2 regions of the Pseudonocardia sp. GCM10023141 genome follow, and region 1 is predicted to be linked to the other one. Evidence: riboswitches for the same ligand, from Rfam matches in the RefSeq annotation. Region 1 holds a riboswitch; the other holds the start of a gene.

Region 1 (4,631 bases):
TGCGCGGCACCATCGTGCTGATGATGGCCGTGGAGCGGATCGGGCTGTTCGCCGCGGCCCTGATCGACGGCGGCCGCCCCGCCGACTCCCCGGTCGCGGTGATCCAGGACGGCACCACCCGCATCCAGCGCACCGTGCGCACCACGCTCGCCGAGGTCGCCGACGCCGTGCGCGACCAGGAGATCCACCCGCCCGCGGTGATCGTCGTCGGGCCCGTCGCGGGTCTCGTCGACCATCAGGTCACGTCGTGAGCCTGCTCGACCTGTCGGTCCGCGACCTGCTCGTGGCCGTCGCCGACCGCACGCCCGCGCCCGGTGGCGGTGGCGCGGCCGCACTCGCCACCGCGCTGGCCGCCGCGCTCGCGGGGATGGCGGCCCGCTACGCGCCCGAGCCGGGCGCCGCACCGGCCGCGGCGGATGCGCTGCGCGACCGGGCGGAGCCGCTGGCCGACGCCGATGCCGCCGCGTACCGCGAGTTCCTCGCCGCGCTGCGGCTGCCCCGCGACGACCCGGCTCGGCCCGCGGCCGTCGAGCGCACCCGCGCCGCCGCTTCGGCCGTGCCCGCGGAGATCGCGGCGATCGCCCACGAGGTCGCCGCGCTGGCGGCCGGACTCGCCCGCGACGGCAACCCGAACCTGCGCGGTGACGCGCTCGCGGCCGTCGCGCTGGCCGAGGCGGCGATCACCACCGCGGACGGCCTGGTGGCGGCGAACGCCCCGCCCCCGCCGTCGCACACGTCAGGAAGGACGCCCTCCTGACGTTCACCGTCAGCATGGACGCCCTTCTGACATCTCGCGGGCCCCGCGCGCTCAGCTCCGCAACAGCGCCTCGACCGCCATGATCGTCTGCCTTGCGTCGGTGTGCAGGACCGCGTGCATGCCGATCTGCCGCGCGGCCTCGACGTTGGCCGGTACATCGTCGACGAACACCGCTCCGGTGGGCTCGACCGCCAACCGCTCGCAGGTCAGCTGGTACGCGCGCGGGTCGGGTTTCGCGATCCCGATCTCGTGGGAGTAGAGCAGCACATCGACGAGGTCGGGGAAGCCATAGCGCCGCGACTCCTCGCGGCGCGCACCGTCAGCGGAGTTGCTCAGGATCGCGGTGCGGTAGCGGGGCCACCACGTCCACTCCCGAGGATCGTCATGGCGGCCGGCAGGATCGGGATCCGCAGCACCACGGCGTCGAACAGCACGGCCGCGGTGAGGCCGACGGCCACCTGCTTCATCTCGATCCGGTTGATGAGCAGGAAGCTCACGAACACCGAGATCATGACCGCCGCAGCGCTGGTGACGACGCCCGCCGTGCTCGCGATCCCCTCGCGAACGGCCTGCCGGGTCGACACCCCGCGCCGCACCGCCTCGCGGATCCGGTAGACCACGAAGATCTGGTAGTCGGTGGAGAGGCCCACGAGGATCGCGAACGTCATCAGCGGCATCCGGGAGCCGATGACCCACGGGATGCGCTCGGCCTGGTGCGCCGAGTAGTCGGTGCCGCGGGAGATCTCCGCTCACCCCGCACCGGACAGCGGTGCCGAAGGCCTGGGGGAGCAGGGTCCCCGCAACCGCTGCAGCGACGCCGCCCCCTCCGGGGAGTTCTCCGCGTACGGCACCGCGAGGCGCAGCACCCCGGTCGTGCCGTGCGACACCGGGAACGTCGCGCAGCGCGGCGCGGACGTCCGCCGCGGCCGCCGCGACCTCGTCGAGCGGCCCCGCCGCCGAGGTGATGAGGATGTTCTCGGTCTCCGGCGGGCTCAGCCCGGCCGCGGCGGCGAGGGACTCCGCCCGCCCGGCCTCGCCGATCCAGAACGCGCTGATCGATCCCTGGTCGGTACCGACCGCGGATCCCGTCCCGACGCACAGCGCCACGAACACGACCACGCCGCCACCGCCCGCCACGGATGTCGCGCGCTCCACGTCGCCAGCCGCACCGTCTCGATCCCTGCCTCCGGATGTGTCACGAGCCGAGACTGGCGCGGTCGCGGCGGCGCGACGGTGGCGCTGCCCGGCCAACCCGGGTGGGGTGATCCCGAACCCGCGCGAGGTCGGCCTTCTCACGCCGCGTTGACCGCCGCCGCCGTCTGTGTTGGGCTTCGGCCGACGGCAGTGGAGGAAGCCGGTGGGAATCCGGCGCGGTCCCGCCACTGTCACCGGGAAGCGATCGCCCACCCGTGACCACTGCAGCAGCGGGAAGGTCGGGCGGCTCGTGTCGATCCGGGAGCCAGGACACTTCCTGCCGTCGATCACCCCGGAGCGAGGGCGCGGACCCTCGAGGAGGAGAGCGACGTGAACGTGCTGGTGGGAGTGGGTGTCGGACCCGGTGATCCGGGTCTGGTGACGGTGCGGGCGGCGGATCTGCTCGCCGCGGCCGACGTCGTGTTCGTGCCGGAGGTGGGGCGTGCCGAGCAGACGGTGCTGTTCTACACCGAGGCCTGGCGGGTCGAGCGGGTGCCGGTGGGCGCGGCCGCCGCGGTGGCGGCGTGGTTCGCCGCCCACCCGGGCGGAACGGCGGTGGTGGCATCGGAGGGTGATCCGGGCGGTGACTTCGCCTTCGACGCGCTGGCGGCGGCGGTGCGCGACACGGTGGGCGAGCTGACCGTGCGCCTCGTGCCCGGCATCACCGAGATGCAGAGCCTCGTGGCGGCCGGGGGCCCGTGGACGAGCTGACGCGGGACGCGTTCCATCGCGTCGTCGCAGGCCGCCGCGACGTCCGCTCCGGGTTCCGGGCCGACGTCCCGATCGACGACGCGGCGCTGCACCGCGTGCTGGTCGCCGCCCACGCCGCCCCGAGCGTCGGGTTCTCGCAGCCGTGGGACTTCGTCCTGATCCGCGACCGCGCCACCCGCGAGCGGGTGCAGGCGCACGTCGCGGCGGCGCGGGCGGACTACGCGGCGTCGCTGCCGGCGGCGCGGGCGGACGCGTTCCGCAGCGTCCGGGTCGAGGCGATCCTCGACACCCCGCTCAACATCGCCGTCACGTGCGACCCCACCCGCGGTGGGCGCCATACGCTGGGTCGCCACACCCAGCCGCGCACCGCGCCCTACTCCACGGTCGGCGCGGTCCAGAACCTCTGGCTCGCCGCCCGCGCGGAGGGCCTGGGTGTGGGCTGGGTCAGCTTCGGTGACGAGCGGGCGCTCGCCCGCGAGCTGGACCTGCCCCCGCACCTGGAGCTCGTCGCCTACCTGTGCGTCGGGCACGTCACCGAGTTCGCCGACCGACCGGAACTCGAGTCGTCGGGATGGGCCCGCCGCAGACCGCTGCGGTGGGCCGTGCACCACGAGGCCTTCGGCCTGCGTGGACTACCGGGGGAGGACCCGTTGGACCTGCTCGCCGAGACCGTCGCCGCCATCACACCGCCCGACGCCGCCGCGCGGGCGGCCGCGGCCGACCGGCTGGACCGGATGACGAAACCGCCCGGCTCGCTGGGACGGGTGGAGGCCGTGGCCGTGACGCTGGCCGGGATCGCCGGGCAGTGCCCGGCACCCATCCCGGAGCCCGCCGCGGTGGCCGTGTTCGCGGCCGACCACGGGGTGCACGCGCAGGGCGTGACACCGTGGCCGCAGGAGGTCACGGCGCAGATGGTCGCGAACTTCACCGCGGGCGGCGCCGTCGTCAACGCGTTCGCCCGCCGCGTGGGCGCCGAGGTCTGCGTCGTCGACATCGGGGTGGCGTCGCCCCTGCCCGCCGACCTGCCCGGTCTGCTCCCGCGCCGCATCGCCGACGGCACCGCCGACCTCTCGCAGGGCCCGGCGCTGACGCGCGAGCAGGCCGTCGCGGCGGTCGAGGTGGGCATCGAGACCGCGCGCGACCTCGTCGCAGGCGGCAACCGCTGCCTCATCACCGGCGACATGGGCATCGCGAACACGACGTCAGCGGCGGCGCTGATCTGCGCGTTCACCGGAGCCGGCGCGGCGGAGGTCACCGGCCGCGGCACCGGCATCGACGACGCCACGCTCGCCCACAAGACCGCGGTCGTCGCCGCGGCACTCGCCCTGCACCGGCCCGATCCGGCCGACCCCATCGGGGTACTCGCGGCGTTCGGCGGGCTCGAGCACGCCGGGCTCGCCGGCTACCTGCTCGGTGCGGCCGCACTGCACGTGCCGGTGGTGCTCGACGGCGTGAGCGCCGGTGCCGCCGCGCTGGTGGCCGCGGCGCTGGCACCCGACGCCGTCGGCTACTGGGTGGCCGGGCACCGCTCCGCCGAGCCGGGTCACACCCGCGCGCTCGCGCACCTCGGGCTGGAGCCGCTGCTCGACCTCGGCATGAGGCTGGGGGAGGGCACCGGCGCCGCGCTCGCGCTGCCGGTGGTGCAGGCCGCGGCCCAGGCGCTGCAGGACGTGGCGACGTTCGACGCCGCGGGGGTCACGAACAAGACCGAGCAGGAGGGATAGCTCCGGCGAGGACGGGGTGCGGCGCCCTCAGGAGCCGAGGTGCGCCGTGGGCGGGTTGGCCGGGTCGCCGCCCGTCCACGGCTCGGTGCGATCGCTCAGGCGCAGCCACGAGACCCGCACGAGGTGCACGGCCAGTGCCGTGACCACCGCGATGTCGAAGCCGAAGGCGACGCGCTGCAGGATGCCGCCGATGTCCTCACCGCCGAAGAGCACCATCGCGTCCGGCACGACCTGGACGATGCGCG
Region 2 (4,631 bases), on a different contig from region 1:
GCACCGCGTGCTGGTGACGGGATCGGGGCCGATCGGCATCCTCGTCATGCAGGTCGCGCTGGCCTGCGGGGCCGCCGAGGTGGTCGTCACCGACGTCAACGACGCCCGGCTTGCCGTGGCCCGCTCGCTGGGCGCGACAGCGACGATCAACACCGCGGAGCGGGCCCCGGAGCTGACGGGCGTGCACCGGCTGCTGGAGTGCTCCGGCCATCCGGCGGCGCTGTGGCAGGGCATCCGCACGCTGGGTCCCGCGGCCCGCGCCACCGTCGTCGGGCAGGCCGCGCCGTCGGTGGACGGGCTGCCGCTGGCCTTCCTGCAGCGCTACGAGATCGACCTGGTGACCGCGTTCCGGTACGCGCACGCGTTCCCGACCGCGATCGCGCTCGTCGAGCGGGGTGTCGTCGACATCGACGCCGTGCTCACGGGCCGCTTTCCGCTCGACAGAACGGCCGAGGCGCTGCGCGCTCCGGTACTCGACCCGTCACACCTGAAGGTCGTCATCCGCCCCTGATCGACTTGACTCCATTCGAGGACGCATGGACACCATCGCGAGCACCCCGACCACGATCGATCCCGCCCGCCGCAAGGGCGTGCGCCGAGCAGCCTGGGCCGGCCTCATCGGCACGGCGCTGGAGCAGTACGACTTCGTCATCTACGGCACGGCCTCGGCGCTGGTCTTCAGCAAGCTGTTCTTCCCGAACATCACCCCTGCCGCCGGCATCCTCGCCAGCTTCAGCGCCTACGCCGTCGGCTTCGCGGCCCGGCCGCTCGGTGGCCTGTTCTTCTCCCACTTCGGCGACCGGCTCGGGCGCAAGTGGGTGCTCGTCGCCACCCTGATGCTGATGGGCGGCGCGACGCTCGCGATCGGGCTGCTGCCGACCTACGGGCAGGTCGGGCTGCTGGCGCCGATCCTGCTGGTGGTCTGCCGGTTCTTCCAGGGGTTCGGGGCCGGTGCCGAGCAGGCAGGCGGTGCGACGCTGCTGACCGAGACGGCCTATCCGGGGCGTCGCGGGCGGCTGGCATCGCTCGTGATGACCGGTGCGGCACTGGGCACCGCGCTCGGTGCGCTGGCGTGGATCCTCGTGCAACTGCTGCCGACCGAGGCGGTGCTGGAATGGGGATGGCGGCTGGTGTTCCTCAGCAGCATCTTCGTGACGATCGCGGCGTGGATCATCCGCAGGCGGCTGCAGGAGAGCCCGGTGTTCGCCGAGCTCAAGGAGCAGCACGCGGAGCCGAAGGCGCCGCTGCGCGAGGTGCTCGAACACGGGCGCAAGCCGGTGCTGCTGGCGCTGTTCATGAACGTCGGCGTGACGGCGCAGTCCTACACCTACCAGGTGTTCATGGCGTCCTACCTGATCTCCGCCGTGGGTGTGGACCCGTCGTTCGTGCCGCCGGTGCTGCTCGTCGGCGCGATCTGCGGCGGCATCGGTGCCGTCGGGTTCGGCATCCTGTCCGACCGCTTCGGACGTCGCCCGATCTACCTCGCGGTCGTCTCGGCGCTGGTCGTGCTGCCCGGCCCCACGTTCATCGCGCTGAGCACCGGCTCGGCGTGGGCGATCTACGCCGCGATCATCGTGGGCTTCCTGCTGGCCGGGCAGGGCGCCGTCGCGGTGCAGATGAGCTGGTTCCCGGAGATGTTCGGCAACCGCTACCGCTACGCCGGGGTCGCGCTCGCGCGCGAGTTCTCGTCGGTGCTCGGTGGCGGCGTGGCCCCGCTGATCTGCGCGGCGCTGATCAGCGCGTTCACCGGGTCCTGGATCCCGGTGGCGGCCTACATGATGCTGATGGCGATCATCAGCGTGGTGGCCACGTTGATGTCGCCGGAGACGCTCAACCGCGACCTCAACGTGCCCGAGGACGCGACCGATCCGGTGCCGGCGGCGCGCTGACACCCCCGCTGACACCCCATTGCAGGAAGGCCACCTTGCCGCAAGAATCTTGCGGCAAGGTGGCCTTCCTGCAACGCGGGAACGGGTCCCGGCCCGGCGGCGGCACGTGCCCAACGTCACGGCCAGGTGCGACGTCGCCGGGCGCCGCTATAGTCCGAAGCGCTGGTGGTTCGGGCCCGTCGCAGTACGGGCGGGTCCGAGGCAAGAGGGAACCCGGTGAGAATCCGGGGCTGCCCCGCAGCGGTGAGTGGGAACGAGAGCCGTCAACGAGCACTGGGTCGAAGGGCCTGGGAAGCGACGGTCGGTAGGTGCGCCGGGAGGCGCGTGCCCGCGAGTCCGAAGACCTGCCACCGGTGTGCGCACCCGACGGTTGCGCGCGGATCCGTGGCCTCGTGGGAGGGCCGTGCGGATGTCCGGGGCACCGGTGTGCCCGGGCGCCGTCGTGCTTCCCGCGACGCGGCGGATCCTCCGTCCGCTCGCGAGGAGAGAGCAGTGACTCCCAGCAACACCATCGGCACGACCGTTCTGGGCTATCCCCGGATCGGCCCGGACCGTGAGCTCAAGAAGGCCGTCGAGAAGTACTGGGCGGGCACGCTCGACCAGGACGGCCTACGCGCCGTCGGCGCCGGGCTGCGCCGCGACACCTGGGCGCAGCTGCGTGCCGCCGGGCTCGACTCGGTGCCCGGCAACACGTTCTCCTACTACGACCAGGTGCTCGACACCGCCCGCATCCTCGGCGCGGTGCCGCCGCGCTTCGCCGCGCTCGGGCTCGACGACCTCGACACCCTGTTCGCGATGGCCAGGGGCCACGGTTCGGTGCCGGCGCTGGAGATGACGAAGTTCTTCGACACCAACTACCACTACCTGGTGCCCGAGGTGGGCCCCGACACCGCGATCACCCTCGCCGACCGCAAGCCGGTCGAGGAGTTCACCGAAGCGCTCGCGGCCGGTGTGCCGACACGTCCGGTCCTGATCGGGCCGGTCACGTTCCTGCTGCTGGCGAAGGCCGCACCGGGGGCTCCGGCCGGTTTCAGCCCGCTCGACCTGCTCGAGCCCGTGCTCGACGCGTACGCCGCGCTGCTCGCCGAGCTCGGCGCGGCCGGAGCCGAGTGGGTGCAGCTCGACGAGCCGGCCTTCACCGCCGACCGCGCGGCAGCCGAGCTGGACGCGCTCGCCGTCGCCTACCGCAGGCTCGGCGCGGTGGCGGGCCGACCGAAGATCCTCGTGGCCGGGTACTACAGCAACTTCGGCCCGGCGCTGCCGGTGCTGGCGGCCAGCCCGGTCGAGGCGATCGCGCTGGACCTGGTGGCGGGCCTCGATGACCTCGACCTGGCTGCGACGCTCCCGGCGCTGCAGCACAAGACGCTGCTCGCGGGCGTCGTCGACGGGCACAACGTGTGGCGCACCGACCTGGAGACGGCGCTCGCCCGCGCCGCCACGCTGATGGGCCCGGCCGGCTCGGTCGAGATCAGCTCGTCCTGCTCGCTGCTGCACGTGCCCTACGACGTCGACGTCGAGACCAACCTGGCCGCCACCGTGCGCGACCGGCTCGCGTTCGCGAAGCAGAAGGTGGCCGAGGTCGTGCTGCTGGGCCGGGCCCTGCGCGAGGGGCGGCAGAGCGTTTCCGCCGAGTTCGACGCGGCTGCCGCGCTGCGCAACGCCGACCGCTCCGGTGAGCGCAACGAGCAGGTGCGGGCCCGCCTCGCCGCACTCGGCGCCGATCACTACGCCCGCGGGTCGGCTGCCGACCGGGTCGTGGCCCAGCGCCTGCACCTGCAGCTGCCGCCGGTGCCGACCACCACGATCGGCTCGTTCCCGCAGACCCGCGCGATCCGCTCCGACCGGGCCGCCCACCGCGCGGGGAAGCTCGACGACGTCGAGTACGAGCGTCGCATGCGTGCGGAGATCGAGCGCGTGATCCGGCTGCAGGAGGACCTCGGCCTCGACGTGCTGGTGCACGGCGAGCCGGAGCGCAACGACATGGTCCAGTACTTCGCCGAGAACCTCGACGGCTTCGCCACCACCGAGCACGGTTGGGTGCAGTCCTACGGTTCGCGCTGCGTACGCCCGCCGGTGATCTACGCCGACGTGTCGCGGCCGAGGCCGATCACGGTGGCGTGGAGCACCTACGCGCAGTCGCTGACGCAGCGTCCGGTCAAGGCGATGCTGACGGGCCCGGTCACGATCCTGGCTTGGTCGTTCGTCCGCGACGACCAGCCGCTGGGCGACACCGCCCGGCAGGTCGGGCTGGCGTTGCGTGACGAGGTCAGCGACCTGGAGGCGGCCGGCCTGCGCGTCATCCAGGTCGACGAGCCGGCGCTGCGCGAGCTGCTGCCGCTGCGCGCAGAAGGTCGCAAGGCCTACGTCGACTGGGCGGTCGACGCGTTCCGCCTGGCCACCGGTGGTGTGGCCGACGCGACGCAGGTGCACACGCACCTGTGCTACTCGGAGTTCACCGCGGTCGTCGACGCCATCGACGGGCTCGACGCCGACGTCACCACGCTGGAGGCGGCCCGGTCGCACATGGCCGAGGTCGAGGGGCTGGCCACCGGCGTGACGCGGGGCCTCGGCCCTGGCGTGTACGACGTGCACTCGCCGGAGGTGCCGACGGCCGACGAGATCGAGGAGCTGCTGCGCGCGGCCGGTCGTTTCGTCACGCCGGACCGGCTGTGGGCCAACCCGGACTGCGGGCTGAAGACCCGCGGTGAGCCCGAGGTGCTGGCGTCGTTGCGCAACCTGGTG

The links. Region 1 has a riboswitch for cobalamin ahead of ACFPFQ_RS41175 (SAM-dependent methyltransferase). Riboswitches for the same ligand answer to the same signal wherever they lie in the genome.
Region 2: it holds a riboswitch for cobalamin, as region 1 does, so the genes downstream of both, metE (5-methyltetrahydropteroyltriglutamate--homocysteine S-methyltransferase) here and ACFPFQ_RS41175 (SAM-dependent methyltransferase) in region 1, are expected to answer to the same signal.

What each region holds. Positions count from the first base shown of each region.
Region 1 is NZ_JBHSIR010000069.1:55,385-60,015, forward strand. It holds gene cobA (uroporphyrinogen-III C-methyltransferase) at 1-251, shown strand, start outside; gene ACFPFQ_RS41160 (cyclodeaminase/cyclohydrolase family protein) at 248-757, shown strand; gene ACFPFQ_RS41165 (HAD-IA family hydrolase) at 809-1,096, opposite strand; gene ACFPFQ_RS41170 (MMPL family transporter) at 1,090-1,425, opposite strand; cobalamin riboswitch at 2,106-2,226, shown strand; gene ACFPFQ_RS41175 (SAM-dependent methyltransferase) at 2,282-2,662, shown strand; gene cobT (nicotinate-nucleotide--dimethylbenzimidazole phosphoribosyltransferase) at 2,650-4,386, shown strand; gene ACFPFQ_RS41185 (DUF998 domain-containing protein) at 4,414-4,631, opposite strand, start outside.
Region 2 is NZ_JBHSIR010000087.1:238,321-242,951, forward strand. It holds gene ACFPFQ_RS47805 (NAD(P)-dependent alcohol dehydrogenase) at 1-511, shown strand, start outside; gene ACFPFQ_RS47810 (MFS transporter) at 537-1,889, shown strand; cobalamin riboswitch at 2,039-2,256, shown strand; gene metE (5-methyltetrahydropteroyltriglutamate--homocysteine S-methyltransferase) at 2,382-4,631, shown strand, end outside.